DNA from 3 places in the Halomonas sp. AOP43-A1-21 genome. Region 1 is predicted to be linked to each of the others. Evidence: predicted binding sites of a transcription regulator. Region 1 holds the regulator's gene; each other region holds the start of a gene.
What was found. The regulator FliA, encoded in region 1, starts transcription of late flagellar genes. The targets are predictions, from matches to a motif close to CTAAAGTTNNNNNNNNNNCNGCCGATA.
Positions count from the first base shown of each region.

Region 2: a site for FliA is predicted at 2,275-2,301, ahead of ACT3R7_RS08320 (FliC/FljB family flagellin). Genes of this name have one in related genera too.
Region 3: a site for FliA is predicted at 3,457-3,483, ahead of fliD (flagellar filament capping protein FliD). Genes of this name have one in related genera too.

Region 1 is NZ_JBQSWC010000021.1:27,105-31,566, reverse strand. Features, by position in the region: gene flhF (flagellar biosynthesis GTPase FlhF) at 1-300, shown strand, start outside; gene ACT3R7_RS12730 (hypothetical protein) at 297-986, shown strand; gene ACT3R7_RS12725 (flagellar protein FlhE) at 1,052-1,456, shown strand; gene ACT3R7_RS12720 (RNA polymerase sigma factor FliA) at 1,483-2,184, shown strand; gene ACT3R7_RS12715 (motility protein A) at 2,224-3,042, shown strand; gene ACT3R7_RS12710 (OmpA/MotB family protein) at 3,047-3,715, shown strand; gene ACT3R7_RS12705 (sensor domain-containing diguanylate cyclase) at 3,740-4,462, shown strand, end outside.
Region 2 is NZ_JBQSWC010000011.1:65,114-68,743, reverse strand. Features, by position in the region: gene ACT3R7_RS08330 (helix-turn-helix domain-containing protein) at 1-426, opposite strand, end outside; gene ACT3R7_RS08325 (hypothetical protein) at 563-757, opposite strand; gene ACT3R7_RS08320 (FliC/FljB family flagellin) at 907-2,202, opposite strand; gene ACT3R7_RS08315 (Rpn family recombination-promoting nuclease/putative transposase) at 2,541-3,500, opposite strand.
Region 3 is NZ_JBQSWC010000011.1:59,690-64,151, forward strand. Features, by position in the region: gene ACT3R7_RS08285 (serine hydrolase domain-containing protein) at 1-974, opposite strand, end outside; gene ACT3R7_RS08290 (helix-turn-helix domain-containing protein) at 1,171-1,467, shown strand; gene ACT3R7_RS08295 (helix-turn-helix domain-containing protein) at 1,683-1,985, shown strand; gene ACT3R7_RS08300 (hypothetical protein) at 2,408-2,731, opposite strand; gene ACT3R7_RS08305 (hypothetical protein) at 3,204-3,347, shown strand; gene fliD (flagellar filament capping protein FliD) at 3,564-4,462, shown strand, end outside.

The DNA.
Region 1 (4,462 bases):
CAGGGGGAAGGGCTTGCGGCGCTCACGAAGCGGGCTTGGCAGCAGTTGAAAGAGGCCGATAGCGGAGATCTGAACCCCGAAGTGCGCTTATTAATGGCCAGCGGCATGGCAGCGGTGGTCGGTCACCTAGATAGCGCTGAGGATGACGCGGCTTCGACCTTGCGCACCGACCTGTTGAGTTTGCTGGGCGCGCGCCGCAAACGGCGCGATACGGCCATGTTGGACGCGTTGGTATATGCCTTTATGGCACGTGACGCTATTCGCCAACTGGGCGGTATTAGCCAAGAGGTGAGCATATGAGCCAGGATCAGGCGGCGGGTTTACGCCAATGGGCAGATACCCAGCGCTTGAAACAGACGCAAGCGACCTCTGATGCTCTCTTAGAGACAGAGACAGAGACAGAGACAGAGACAGAGACAGAGACAGAGACAGAGACAGAGACAGAGACAGAGACAGAGACAGAGACAGAGACAGAGACAGAGACAGAGACAGAGACAGAGACAGAGACAGACGCGGGAAAGACCAGCGAGACTCATACGCAAAGCGTCCTCACGCCTTCGCACACAATGTTAGAGCCGCCTGAAGGTCCGCTGGTTAGGCCTAAAAAAACCTTATTTATTGTTGGTTTACCTGGCCGTGGGGCACCGTCGGCCAATCAGGTAAAGAGCCGCCTGGCGCAGTGGGCTGCCCTGGGACGCCACTGGGCGGGCGATCCTGATGACTGGGCTATTTGCGTGGTCAAGGCCGATGCGTCCGAACTGGCTCAGTTAAGCGCTAAGCACGCGCGCTGGGCACTATGGGTTAACAGTGAGGCTGATGCGTTTGCACAAATGTACCGCGCCTTACGCCTGGCACGTGAAAATGGTGGGCCGCGCCGCTTGTTGGCACTCCACGAGCCGTATTTGCCGCGCCAAGGGCTACTAAGTAACTTGCGCGAAGCCGCTGCGCATTATTTGGCGACCGATTTGTTATTGCTGGCACGCTGAAAGCGACATGCAGGCGCTTCTATGTAAGGCTTATGCCAAGCCGTCGATCTGAGGGAATGCTAAGTATGCTAAGCGGATGGTTAAAGGTAGTCTGTGTGGTAAGTGGCCTCTTGGGTATTATCGGCACGGCTGGGGCTGCGGGCAGTTGGAGTGCGTCGGTGCCCAGCGTGATGGTGGCAATGAGTGATCGTGAAAGCCGCAGTCAGCCAATAGTGCCACCCAATGGGGCACTTGCGCATGACGGTGTTCTTGACCGTATACACTGGCGGCTTGACGCGCCTCCAGGGGTACCCATTAATGCTTGGCTATGTCATCCAGAGCAGTGCGTTGCGCTGAGTGGCGGGCGCGGTACCATTACCCAACTGGCGGGCAGGCAAGCGGATGTTCCACTGCAGTTCCGCTTTGCCTTAATGCCAGGTCAGCGCCCTGTCCGCGTGCAAGGGCTGAATGTAATCGTGAACTACCAGTAAAAGTTGTATAGCCGCGAGGCAATAAGATGTACACAGCAAAAGGCAGAATCAAACAAGGTGAGCTGTTAGCGCAGTATATGCCACTGGTAAGACGTCACGCCTTAACGCTGCAGGTCAGGTTGCCCGCAAGCATTGAACTTGACGATCTTATCCAGGCAGGCACGGTAGGGCTTTTAGAAGCGCTAGGTCGTTTTGACGCCGCTCAAGGAGCCAGTTTTGCGACCTTTGCAAGCCAACGTATCCGTGGTGCGATGGTGGATGAGCTGCGCACTCGGGACTGGATGCCGCGCAGCGTAAGGAGGGCTGCTCGCGCAATGGATGACACGGTACGCCGGCTGGAGCAGCAATTGGGGCGCCCACCGGAAGAAAAAGAAATTGCGCTTGAACTTGATATGCCGCTCGATGAATATCAGCAGCTGCTTAACGACACCAATAGCGGCCAGTTACTGCCGTTTGAGGAACTTGTCGCTGATGGCGGCGAGCCAGCAAGCTTCGATGTCAGCAATTTACCGTTTGAAAAGCTGCTTGATGAGCAGCAGCGGCAAACGTTAATCGCCGCCATTGAGGCGCTCCCTGAGCGGGAAAAACTGCTGATGGCGCTTTATTACCAAGAAGAGCTGAATCTTAAAGAAGTGGGAGCCGTGCTCGGAGTGACGGAGTCACGTGTGTCGCAGCTGCATAGCCAGGCGATAAGCCGACTGCGGGCCCGCTTACACGATTCTGCTTGAACCGCTTCTATCTACACCATAACCGGCAAGGAACCGTTGATGAACCCGTCTACGCTGATAGGTATATTCGCCAGTATGCTACTGCTGGTGAGCGTTCTGTTTTTTACTGCAGAGTCTCCGGAAAGCTTTATCAACCTGCCCGGTTTAGCGATCGTGGTGACCGGCACGTTGGCAGCCACGTTTATCAGCTACCCGCTAAAGGAAGTGTTGCGTGTGGTGCGTCTGGTGGGCCTCGTCTTTCGGCGTGAAAACACCTATGCACGTGACGATATCAATGAACTGGTTGCTATGTCCCGGCTATGGTTTAAAGGCGATGTAAGGGCGGTGGAAAAAGAGCTGGTGCATACACGTAACCCATTTTTACGTACCGGCATTCAACTGGTGATTGCCAATACTAAAGAAGACGAAATTTTCGATATGCTGCGTTGGCGTATCGCCCGTTTAAAAGCCCGCGAGCATGCGGAAGCGCAAATTTTTCGCACCATGGCGACCTATGCGCCAGCGTTTGGCATGATCGGTACGCTCGTTGGGCTGGTGAATATGCTCGAAGTCATGGATGCAGGCGACCTGGATGTGATTGGCCCACGCATGGCGGTAGCGCTGCTAACGACGTTTTACGGTATTTTGCTGGCCAACCTGGTATTCAAGCCGATAGCTGTCAAGCTTGAACGGCGTACGGAAGAGCGTCTGATCACCATGAACATGGTATTGGAAGGCATTTCCCTGATTACTAAACGGCGCCTGCCTTCATTTATTGAAGAGACGCTGAATTCGTTTATTGCTAATTATAATGATGAAATTCGTGATGCCAGCATAAAGCCGCGACCGGATCCCTCAAGCGCGGCGGCGAAGGGCTAACACGATGCTGGATCGCGATACTCGTCATGCATTGGAAATGCCGGCAGGGCAGAGCGAAAGCGATGAGAGTTGGCTTACCAGCTACTTAGATGTACTGACCCTGCTGATTACGTTATTTGTACTGCTGCTGGCTCTGTCACCTCCGGGTGGCAGTGAGGCGGATGAGGGCGGAGGCATAGGCGCAAGCGTGGCTGAAGCGCTACCGCTAGCCACGCTTGCGACCGGAATCTACCCGCGGCATAGCGGTTTACAGCCACAGATGGTGGCCCTGGATATCCCAGGCGTTAGCGTATCGCAAGGCCAGGGCGGCGTTACGCTGCGCATTGATGACAACCTTTTGTTTCCCAGTGGTGAGGCAGTACTAACCGCTCAGGGACAAGATGTGATAGAAAGCGTTATAGAAGCGTTGGCAACCTTTGACGGCCAAATATCAGTTGAGGGGCACACTGACAACATTCCTATTGCGACTCCCCGATTCCCCTCCAACTGGGAGCTGTCTGCTGGACGCGCAATTGCTGTGATGCGTCATCTAGAGCGTCAGGGGGTGGCTATTTCTCGTATGCGGGCCGTTGGTTATGCTGACACCCAACCCATGGAGAGTAACGCAACGCCTGATGGACGAGCCGCTAACCGGCGCGTTGAACTATTGTTGCGTCATCAGTCAGAGGGGTAAATCAATTTACTGAAGGTCGGGTTTGTGTCTAAGCATCACCCTTTACTGCAGTCATTTGGTGCCTTACTGGTGCTTGATGCCGATAGTCGGCATATTCAAGCCACCAGCACTAACCTTGAAGCGCTGGTCGGTTTAAGCGCCTCTTCGCAGAAGATAACGCTAAATCAACTGTTGGGTAAGCGTATGGCTCAACGGGCTCGGCGTGAGCTACAGGGTCAGCAGCGGCTAGCGGCACCGCTAGTATTCAACCATGGATCGGATAAGCAGGCCCGTCTGCAGCTGCGTGCTTACCGAAGCGGTGAACACGTCATCATGGAGATTGAGCCGCTTGTCATTGTGGGGCAGCGACGCCTGCTAGGGGCGATCAATGAGCAATTTATTAAGCTCACAGAAGCGGCCAATCAAGACGAGTTGCTCACCTATTTGGTGAATGAAGTCCGCCAGCTAACGGGTTTCGAACGCGTGACTGTCTGTCATTTTGACCCTGACTGGCATGGCCATATTGTGGCCGAGGCTAAAGATACCCAGCTGCCGGCTTTAGTGGGGCAACGGATGGCGGCAAGTGACGTTCCACCAACGCTTCGACGTGCCTATGCACGCCATCCTGTACGCTTTATTGAAGATGCCAACGCGTCATTTGAACAACTTGTGCCTAACGACTTTCCGATCAATTTAGACGCGAGCGTACTTCGTGCGCCAGCCCCAGAGCGGCAGTGCTATATGGAGTCGCTAGGTGTGCGTTCCATG
Region 2 (3,630 bases), on a different contig from region 1:
TGATAGTTCATCTAATGCCTGAAGCCGCTTTTGATCGACCCCTTGTTTATACGCCATGACATCTGAGTACTTTACCTTGCGTCTGTTTCCAACACGATGGAACGGGAGTTTGTTTTCATCCAACAGCTTAATAAAAGAGGGACGAGACATATTCATGGCATCAGCCGCTTCTTGCGTCGTCATTTCCGCATGCACGGGAATTAGCTTCACCATGTTGCCATCGCCCAACTCAGTCAGTATATCTACCAGCAGGCGAAGCGCACTGACAGGCACTTCAACCTGATGTGCTTCCCCGTCTTTACCAGTGAGGGATACTTTCTGAGTAGAAGCTTGTGTCTCAACATAGGCGGCAAGCTCCCTACTCGATAGCTTGGCAAGAACGGCCTCCTCTTGACTGGGTAACAGGCTAGAAAGTGCAGTCATCATCTTTACTCCTCAGGTATTTTACAAAAATATATCATTGCAACAGTCTAGCATTATTCGCATTATTCGAAAGCATTAAAAAAGTTTCGGTGAAGACAATGACCCAGGCAGGCGACACAGCGAAAACCATTCTCAAATTTCAAAGCAGCAACATCGCCAGCGTATGTTCGCGCTGCTGTTTAATGGATCTATCGAGGATATCGAGAAGGTGTTCGTAATCTTCAGACATGGTTTTATCCAGCCCATGCGCTTCTGCTTGATCAATCGTGGCTTGCGTGTCGCGGATTACTTTTTCCAGTTCCAGCGCTACGCGTTCATGGTCATCGGGACGCATAACAACCTCCAAGTGATATCGATAACCGCTTACTCAGCCTAGTAAACAACCTGCCTGCTACCAGCGCATAAATAAAAACCGACCCCCTTAGGGGCCGGTTCATTAAGGCAATTGATAAGATGGTTATCTCATCACCACCAAGGGCTAGCTTAGCCCAGCAGAGACAGTACAGACTGCGGGATCTGGTTCGCCTGGGCCAGTACAGAAGTACCCGCCTGCTGAAGGATCTGCGCGCGAGTCATGTTGGCAACTTCAACTGCATAGTCGGCATCTTCGATGCGCGAACGAGCAGAAGACAGGTTGGTCTCGTTGGTGTTCAGGTTGGTGATAGCATCGCCAAAACGGTTCTGAACCGCACCCAGCTCGGAACGCAGGCTGTCGACTTTGTTCAACGCTTTGTCGATTAGGGCCATTGGATCATTGGTGCTTGCACCAGCGAACTTATCCGTAGCAGCATCGCCACTAAGAACGATTGAGGTAGCAGTTGAGTCGAAGTCTTCTGTAGGCGTGTCTCCACCATTTGCAAGCGCACCGGCGTCAATAGCGTAGTTACCGCCTTGAACCGTTACAAATGCAGTAGCTGCACCTGTTGCGTCAGCCCCAACTTTTACAGGTTGGCTTGTAAGGTTAATCTCGGAAGCAACAGCAATACCGCTATCAGGATCAGAGTAATCAACGTTAGCGGTATTTAGCACTACTTCGCCAGTCGCATCATCAACAGAGGCAGCGTAAAAGTTATCACCAGACTTAACTACAAACTGATCCGTTGCATTGCCACTAGCATCTAGCGTGTTACGCAGAGAAAGTGTCGAAGCATCTACATCAAGAGCCGTCGCCGCTGCACTCAGGTCAACGTCCTGTGGTGTAGCACCACCATTAGTAACTTGGGTGATAGCTTCGCTAACGTTCAGGCTATTTTTCGATACAGAGAAACCATCCATACCCAGAGTATTGGAGTTGATTTTCTGCAAGTTGACAGAAATGGCTTCACCATCGTTCGCGCCAACCTGAATTTTCAGGGCCTGATCGCTGTCCAGAACTTTAACACCGTTGAAATCAGTCTGTTCAGAAATACGATCGATTTCTGACAAACGCTGGGTGATCTCATCCTGGATGGATTTAAGGTCGTCCTGAGAGTTAGTGCCGTTACCAGCCTGCACTGTCAGTTCACGAACACGCTGAAGGTTGTCGTTGATCTGGTTCAGCGAACCTTCAGCCGTTTGTGCTACTGAGATACCGTCATTGGCGTTACGCTGTGCCTGGGCCAGACCAGTGATCTGAGCGCTCATGCGGTTAGCGATGGCCTGACCGGCAGCGTCGTCTTTCGCGCTGTTGATACGCAGGCCAGAGCTCAAGCGCTCCATGGAAGTGGCCAGAGAGCTTTGTGATTTGGACAGGTTGGACTGGCCAATCATGGAAGTAATGTTGGTATTGATCACTGACATGGTGGTATTCCCCTTTCAATAAGACTGGCCACGTGGCCCGCTGTTCGACGTGTTGTGCGCCGTTATACTTAATAACGGCGCAGTAGGGGAAAGCTTTAGGGGAGTTAGTAAAAAATAATGTAACTGTTGGTAACGAGGGGATTAGAAATATTTACAAATGCCAGGCCCAGCACTTTGTGGGAGCTGAGTTCACTCGGCGATGGCGGCGTTAGCCGCCCTTACCCCGCCAAGCCGCTGCATGCGGCGCTTCACTCAGCGCGTAGCCACGTTCTCAATGCCAAATATGCTGCTTAAAGGATTTTCACAAGACTTCGCACTGAACAGAGAGGATGCTTTCGTTAATGCCGTGTTTCAGCACGTAGCCTCTCAACATCTTCAATGGGCAGTTCCTCAATCTCGGCAATCAATTGATCCGTCATTTCAGTGAGCGCGATCAACTTACGCGCCGCATTACGTTTAGCTTCCAGAGTTCCCTGCTGATGCCCTTCTTGGCGGCCTTCCTGACGACCTTCCTGACGCTCTTTCTTCACCAGGTTTTCCAGGTTTTCTGCCAACATGTCTTTGTCCTCCACCAGACTGGTGAGCGTTTCAAGGTTAACGCCTGCGCCAAGCCGCTGCATGTGGCGCTTCACCCAACGGGTAATAATAGGGTCTATTCGCGGTTTATGCGGGTCTGCCTGAATAATCGCGACTATTCGATCAACCGCCTGTTGCAAGCTTTCCCAGCTCGTGGCCGCATTCTCAATGCCGAATATACCGCTTAGAGGGCTATGACGCTGTGCCAGTTCCTGATTGCTATAGGCGCCTTCGTCAATGACATAATAGCGCAAATGCGGTTGATACGGTTTCAGGAAAGCGGGCGGTTCTGGCTGCACCATGTCGTAAATATCTTGCGGGGCTGTCCAGCGGGGGTTGCCGTTGTATAACACGACAGGGAACACGGGCGGCAAGCCCTTGCCGGGCGTAGTAGCTTTCGCTTTTAACAGGTGGTCATAGAAGCAGGCGACATAATGCATCAGCCGGATGGGCATTGTGCGGTCTACCCGGGATTGAAACTCAAGCAGCAGGTAAAGGTAAACCTCTTGGGTCGCCCCTTGCCAGTTCACCTGCACCGACCAGACCAGGTCTTCAAACTTTTCTTCAAACAGGGGCGTAATGTAATTGCCGCTGTGAAGTTTTAACGTGCTGAAATCCATCAGTTCGGAAATTTCCGGCGGGGCAAAGCCTTCCAGCAGTTGCTGGACAAACTCTGGGTAGCTAAAAAGCTCTTTATAGCCGGTGTCGTAGTGATTCGCCATAGGCACTCCTGCGCAGTACCGGGATGTTAGCATGGCCGCGCGAGGGCTATCACTTTTGCGGCTTGGGCAGGCAGGTTGTGGGAGCTGAATTTGTTCTGCGAAGGCGGCGCCACCTGCCTCAACCCCAGCA
Region 3 (4,462 bases), on a different contig from region 1:
AACTGATTGAGCTGCTGCTGAAACTGACCCCCAGGCGATGGGGGCGTTGGGTCTGAGGTGATCACCACCGTCATTTGCCTACTCGGGATGACATACAGCGCCTGACCGCCATAACCTCGGCCGTAATACACTTCCTCACCTGCCAACTGGGTAATAAACCAACCCAAACCATAGCCATCACCTGTCCAGGGCGAGACGCCACGGGCCGCCCATGAATCTTCCACCCAGTCTTCTGGCAGTATGCGTTCCCCATCAATCATGCCATCGTTGCGGTACAGCTCGCCCACCTCTATCAACGCGCGTGGCGAAAGCTGCATATCGTTGCCGCCAAAATAAATGCCCTGAGGGTCGCGCGGCCAGGGCGGGATTGAGATATTGAGCGGATCGCCCACCAGCCGCTTTGCAAGTGCATGGGTAGTTTCACCGCTTGCATAGGTAAGCGTAGCCGAAAGCAGGTGGCTGGTGCCGGTGGAATACAGCATCCGCCCGCCGGGCTCATCGACGAATGGGCGGCTCAGCGCGTCGTTAATCCAGTTGGCGCTTGCCACCCAGGCGCTGTAATTGCCGCCTGAAGTACGCTCTAGCCCCGCCTGCTGAGCCAATAGGTGCTCAACCGTAATATCGCTAACACGTGGATCTAACCCTGAAGGCAGGCGGTCGCCGAATAGCGCCACCATGGGCTGCTCGACGGATTCAATAATGCCTTCTTCAATGGCCGCGCCGGTAACGGCCGCCAGCACGGTTTTGGAAAGCGACTTGATATTGGCTGGCTGCGCAGTGCCGGGGCCACCTTGGTGATATTCATGGATAATCTCGCCATCATAGGCAACTACCACGCTGTGTATGCGGCTTAATTGGCTGGTTTGCTGATCTAGCGTCTGCAGTGCATGCGCTGAAGGTTCATCAGCGGCTGCATAGGCGGTGAGTAACAAAGAAATAACAGCTAACGGAACAAGCCAAGCAGACGCGCGCATCACAACACCTTCGATATAAGTGGCAAAGATTCGAGGTCTAGAAGTAAGAGAGGTTCCACCGCAGATAGCTACTAGACGAAAGAGGACTGTCTGGATCTGAAATGGAGCGCTTCATTATTAAAGGCCATATTTGACATTCTATAGTCATTTTAAGTGTATAATGGTTTATAAATAGACCATTATTTATAGGTTTTCTATGGCGCTCACTCACTCTTTGCTTGCTCCTGGCGAGCTGTCTCAGCAGGTTGGTGCCAACGCACGAGAAGCGCGACTGGCAAAAAACCTTTCTCGTAAAACCTTGGCGCAGATGACGGGTATTTCAGAGTCCACCATCAAACGATTCGAATCCAGTGGGCAAATAACCCTTGATAGCCTGGTGCTCATTGCCACGGCGCTGGGCACCACACGCCAAATTGCCGAGCTATTCAAGCATGAGCACCCCGTATCACTTGAAGAGATCAAGCAGGCAGGGCGTGCCCGGGGGCGAAAATGAAGCGTATTCACACCGTAGAGGTACTGTTGGCAGGTAACCCTGTAGGGGAACTCGTCGCTAGCCGACAGGGCATCTATTTTGCCTATTGCCCGCAGTGGATAGCGGAAAGCCCAATTTAAAGCTAGCGAAAAGTGTATTAAATTTGAGCGACAAAAAGCTCCAAGAGCAAGTAAAGGAATCCGCGCTTATCCGCGTAGTTCCTAGAAGACAGGACGATGAGTAAAATTTTGGAGAGCGTTCTTCAGGATGCCAAGGCTCTACATCGTGCGGGTGGAATTACTAACGTTACCATGCGTGAATTTGAGTCTTTGTGTGTTCCTGAGGTTAAGGTACTAGACGCGAAAGAAATTTCTGGTCTGCGTAAGAAATTAAAAGTCAGCCAGCAAGTCATGGCTGAGTGTGTGAACGTCTCCATGGAGTCTGTTCGCAAGTGGGAAAGTGGAGATAGGACGCCTTCTGGTTCGTCACTACGCTTGCTCAATGTTCTCCGTAGCAAAGGTCTTGAAGTCCTTCGGTAAGCTTATCCGAATGGTCATCCCTTTACCGTGAGTTAGAAATCGATGCCAAGCAGCAGAAAATGATCCAGCAAGCATTCGACGAAAACCGCAAACGCCTTTAACGTGAGCACTGCAGCCACATACGCTCAGCCGCCTTCTGAAGGAAAATGCAGGAATATTACGCAAAGAGGCAGAAAGCCTGCTAGGCTGAAGGCGTTACTTCGAAGTAAGCAACCCTTTGATTTCACCCAAAACGCAAACTAGCAAGGAGCGCCGACATGCGTAATATCATTTATATCGTAGGTCTGATTGTTGTTGTACTGTTCATCCTTTCGATGCTCGGCCTGCGTTAATCGCGCCAATAAAAAGCCCACAGGCAAAACCTGTGGGCTTTTTTGTGCGTGTCTGTTTGTGTTTACGCGAGTACCTTTTTTCACCGCGCTTTAAGCGCAGTCAGCCGCCCCTTGGCCGAACATATCGAACATCAGCTCACGGCCCATGGCCGTCAAAACAAAGCGGCCATATCCATTAAGGGTGGCAGCGCCGCTGGTTTCCAAAATCTCCTGGCAGGCTGCCCACTCAGTTGCCTGCGCGCGCAAGGCGCTAAGTTCACGCTCGGTCAGGCCGCGTTGCGAGAGCGTAATGCTCTCAAGCACATACCCATGGTCATAAAGCATTTCTGCTACCGCTGAAAGGCAGTGGCGAAGGCTACGCTGAGCGTTGGTAGCAGGCGTGTGGCTGGAGTCGTAAACGTACTGTGCATGCATGATGCGATGTCCTGCGAACGGCGCGAGTGAATATGTTGCGGTGCATTGTAAAGCAGGTGGGGTGTTAGACCAAGGTCTAATTTTTAACAATTATCTTTAATTTTTATTGTTTTTAACATAGTGGTAATAATACTTAAATACGCTAAGTTACTTAGTTATGGGTAAGTTGTTAGCCATCTAATGATGTTTTAAGATTCTGATAGTAGACACTATTTTTTTAATTACACACAGTGGCTGCATAGAAATAATTGTGGATGAACATAGCTGGATTATAGGCAGTTTACCTTTAGTTACCTTCCGCTACTTAATTTACCACCGATAGAGCTTAAGTATCGGGTTTAATAGTCGAGAATAAACAACAAGCATAATTAATGTATTCCTCAATGAAGGTCAGCGGTATTTATATGCAAAGCAGGCAAATGATGCTGTAAAGAGCTGCTACGAGGGTTGAAACTGTTAAGGATATATTCGTATGGAAAAATCTCCTGAGCAAACGATTGCCTGCTACCAGTTGCAGTTCGGTCAGTTGGAAAGCATGGTGGCGCAGATGAACCAAGTCAGCAGCTACCTTATTCAGCAGTTTGATGCGCTCTATGTCCAGCTAGGTCGAGGTTAGCGATGAGAGGCGGTAACGTAATTGTTCATTAGTCTCTTTGCATTTAATGCCTGCCGCTCTTGGTAGACATTGTCTTGATCAGAGTCAGTAGTTAAAACATAAAATAGCGTTAAAGTTATCAGCATTTCGGCCGATAAAGCTGTTAATGACGTATGCGTGCCAACAGAACATGGCACCTTTTAAACGGTTTAGTCTTTTGACTGAGGAGCAGCCAGTATGGCATCAATTACCTCCCTTGGCGTTGGATCAGGGTTAGATCTCACCGGCCTGCTGGATGAGCTTCAAAAAGCCGAGCGCGGTAAACTGGAGCCGATTACACAGCAGAAAGCCGATCAGAAAGCCAAGATTTCCGCTTACGGTCAGCTACAAACCTCGCTTAACGCTTTTAACGATGCGGTTGCCAAGATCAATGACCCAAAGCTTTACCAGAGCCTTTCCGCCAATGTGCGTGGCGATGATATTAAAGCCACTACTTCAGCGAGCGCATTACCCGGTAGCTATCGAGTAGAAGTTAGTCAGCTAGCGACATCGGGTTCGCTGGCCTCTACTCGCGTTGACGAGAAAGATCAACCGCTCGATTTGCAAGGCGCTACTTCAATCAAGCTAAATTTTGCGGGCAGCGATTCGGTCGATATCGAGATTAGTGCCGAGAGCTCTCTAAACGATATTCGTGACGCAATTAACGCCAATAAAAACGCCGGTGTGAATGCCACGATTATTAATGATGGCGAAGGTTACCGTTTAGCATTAAGTTCCAAAGCCACTGGCAAAGACGCTTCTATCGATAGTTTTAGCTTTGTAGGCGCGGGCGGGGTAGCAGTTACCGGCCCGTTCGGTGAAGCAACAGAAGTCGGAGCCAAGCGCCAGGGGATGGATGCTTCCCTAACAGTTAACGGCATCGCGATCACCAGCGCTAAAAATCAAGTGGAAGGTGCTATTCAGGGGGTAACGCTTAACCTGGGCGAGTTAAGCCTTGCTGAAGGTGAAAAAGCGACCAGCACGGTTAATATTGAGCGCGATACTTTAAAACAGCGTGAAGCGATTAACGGCTTTGTCAAAGCGTTTAACGATTTAAAAGACACGACAGCCACACTCACTAGCTTTAATGCTGAAAG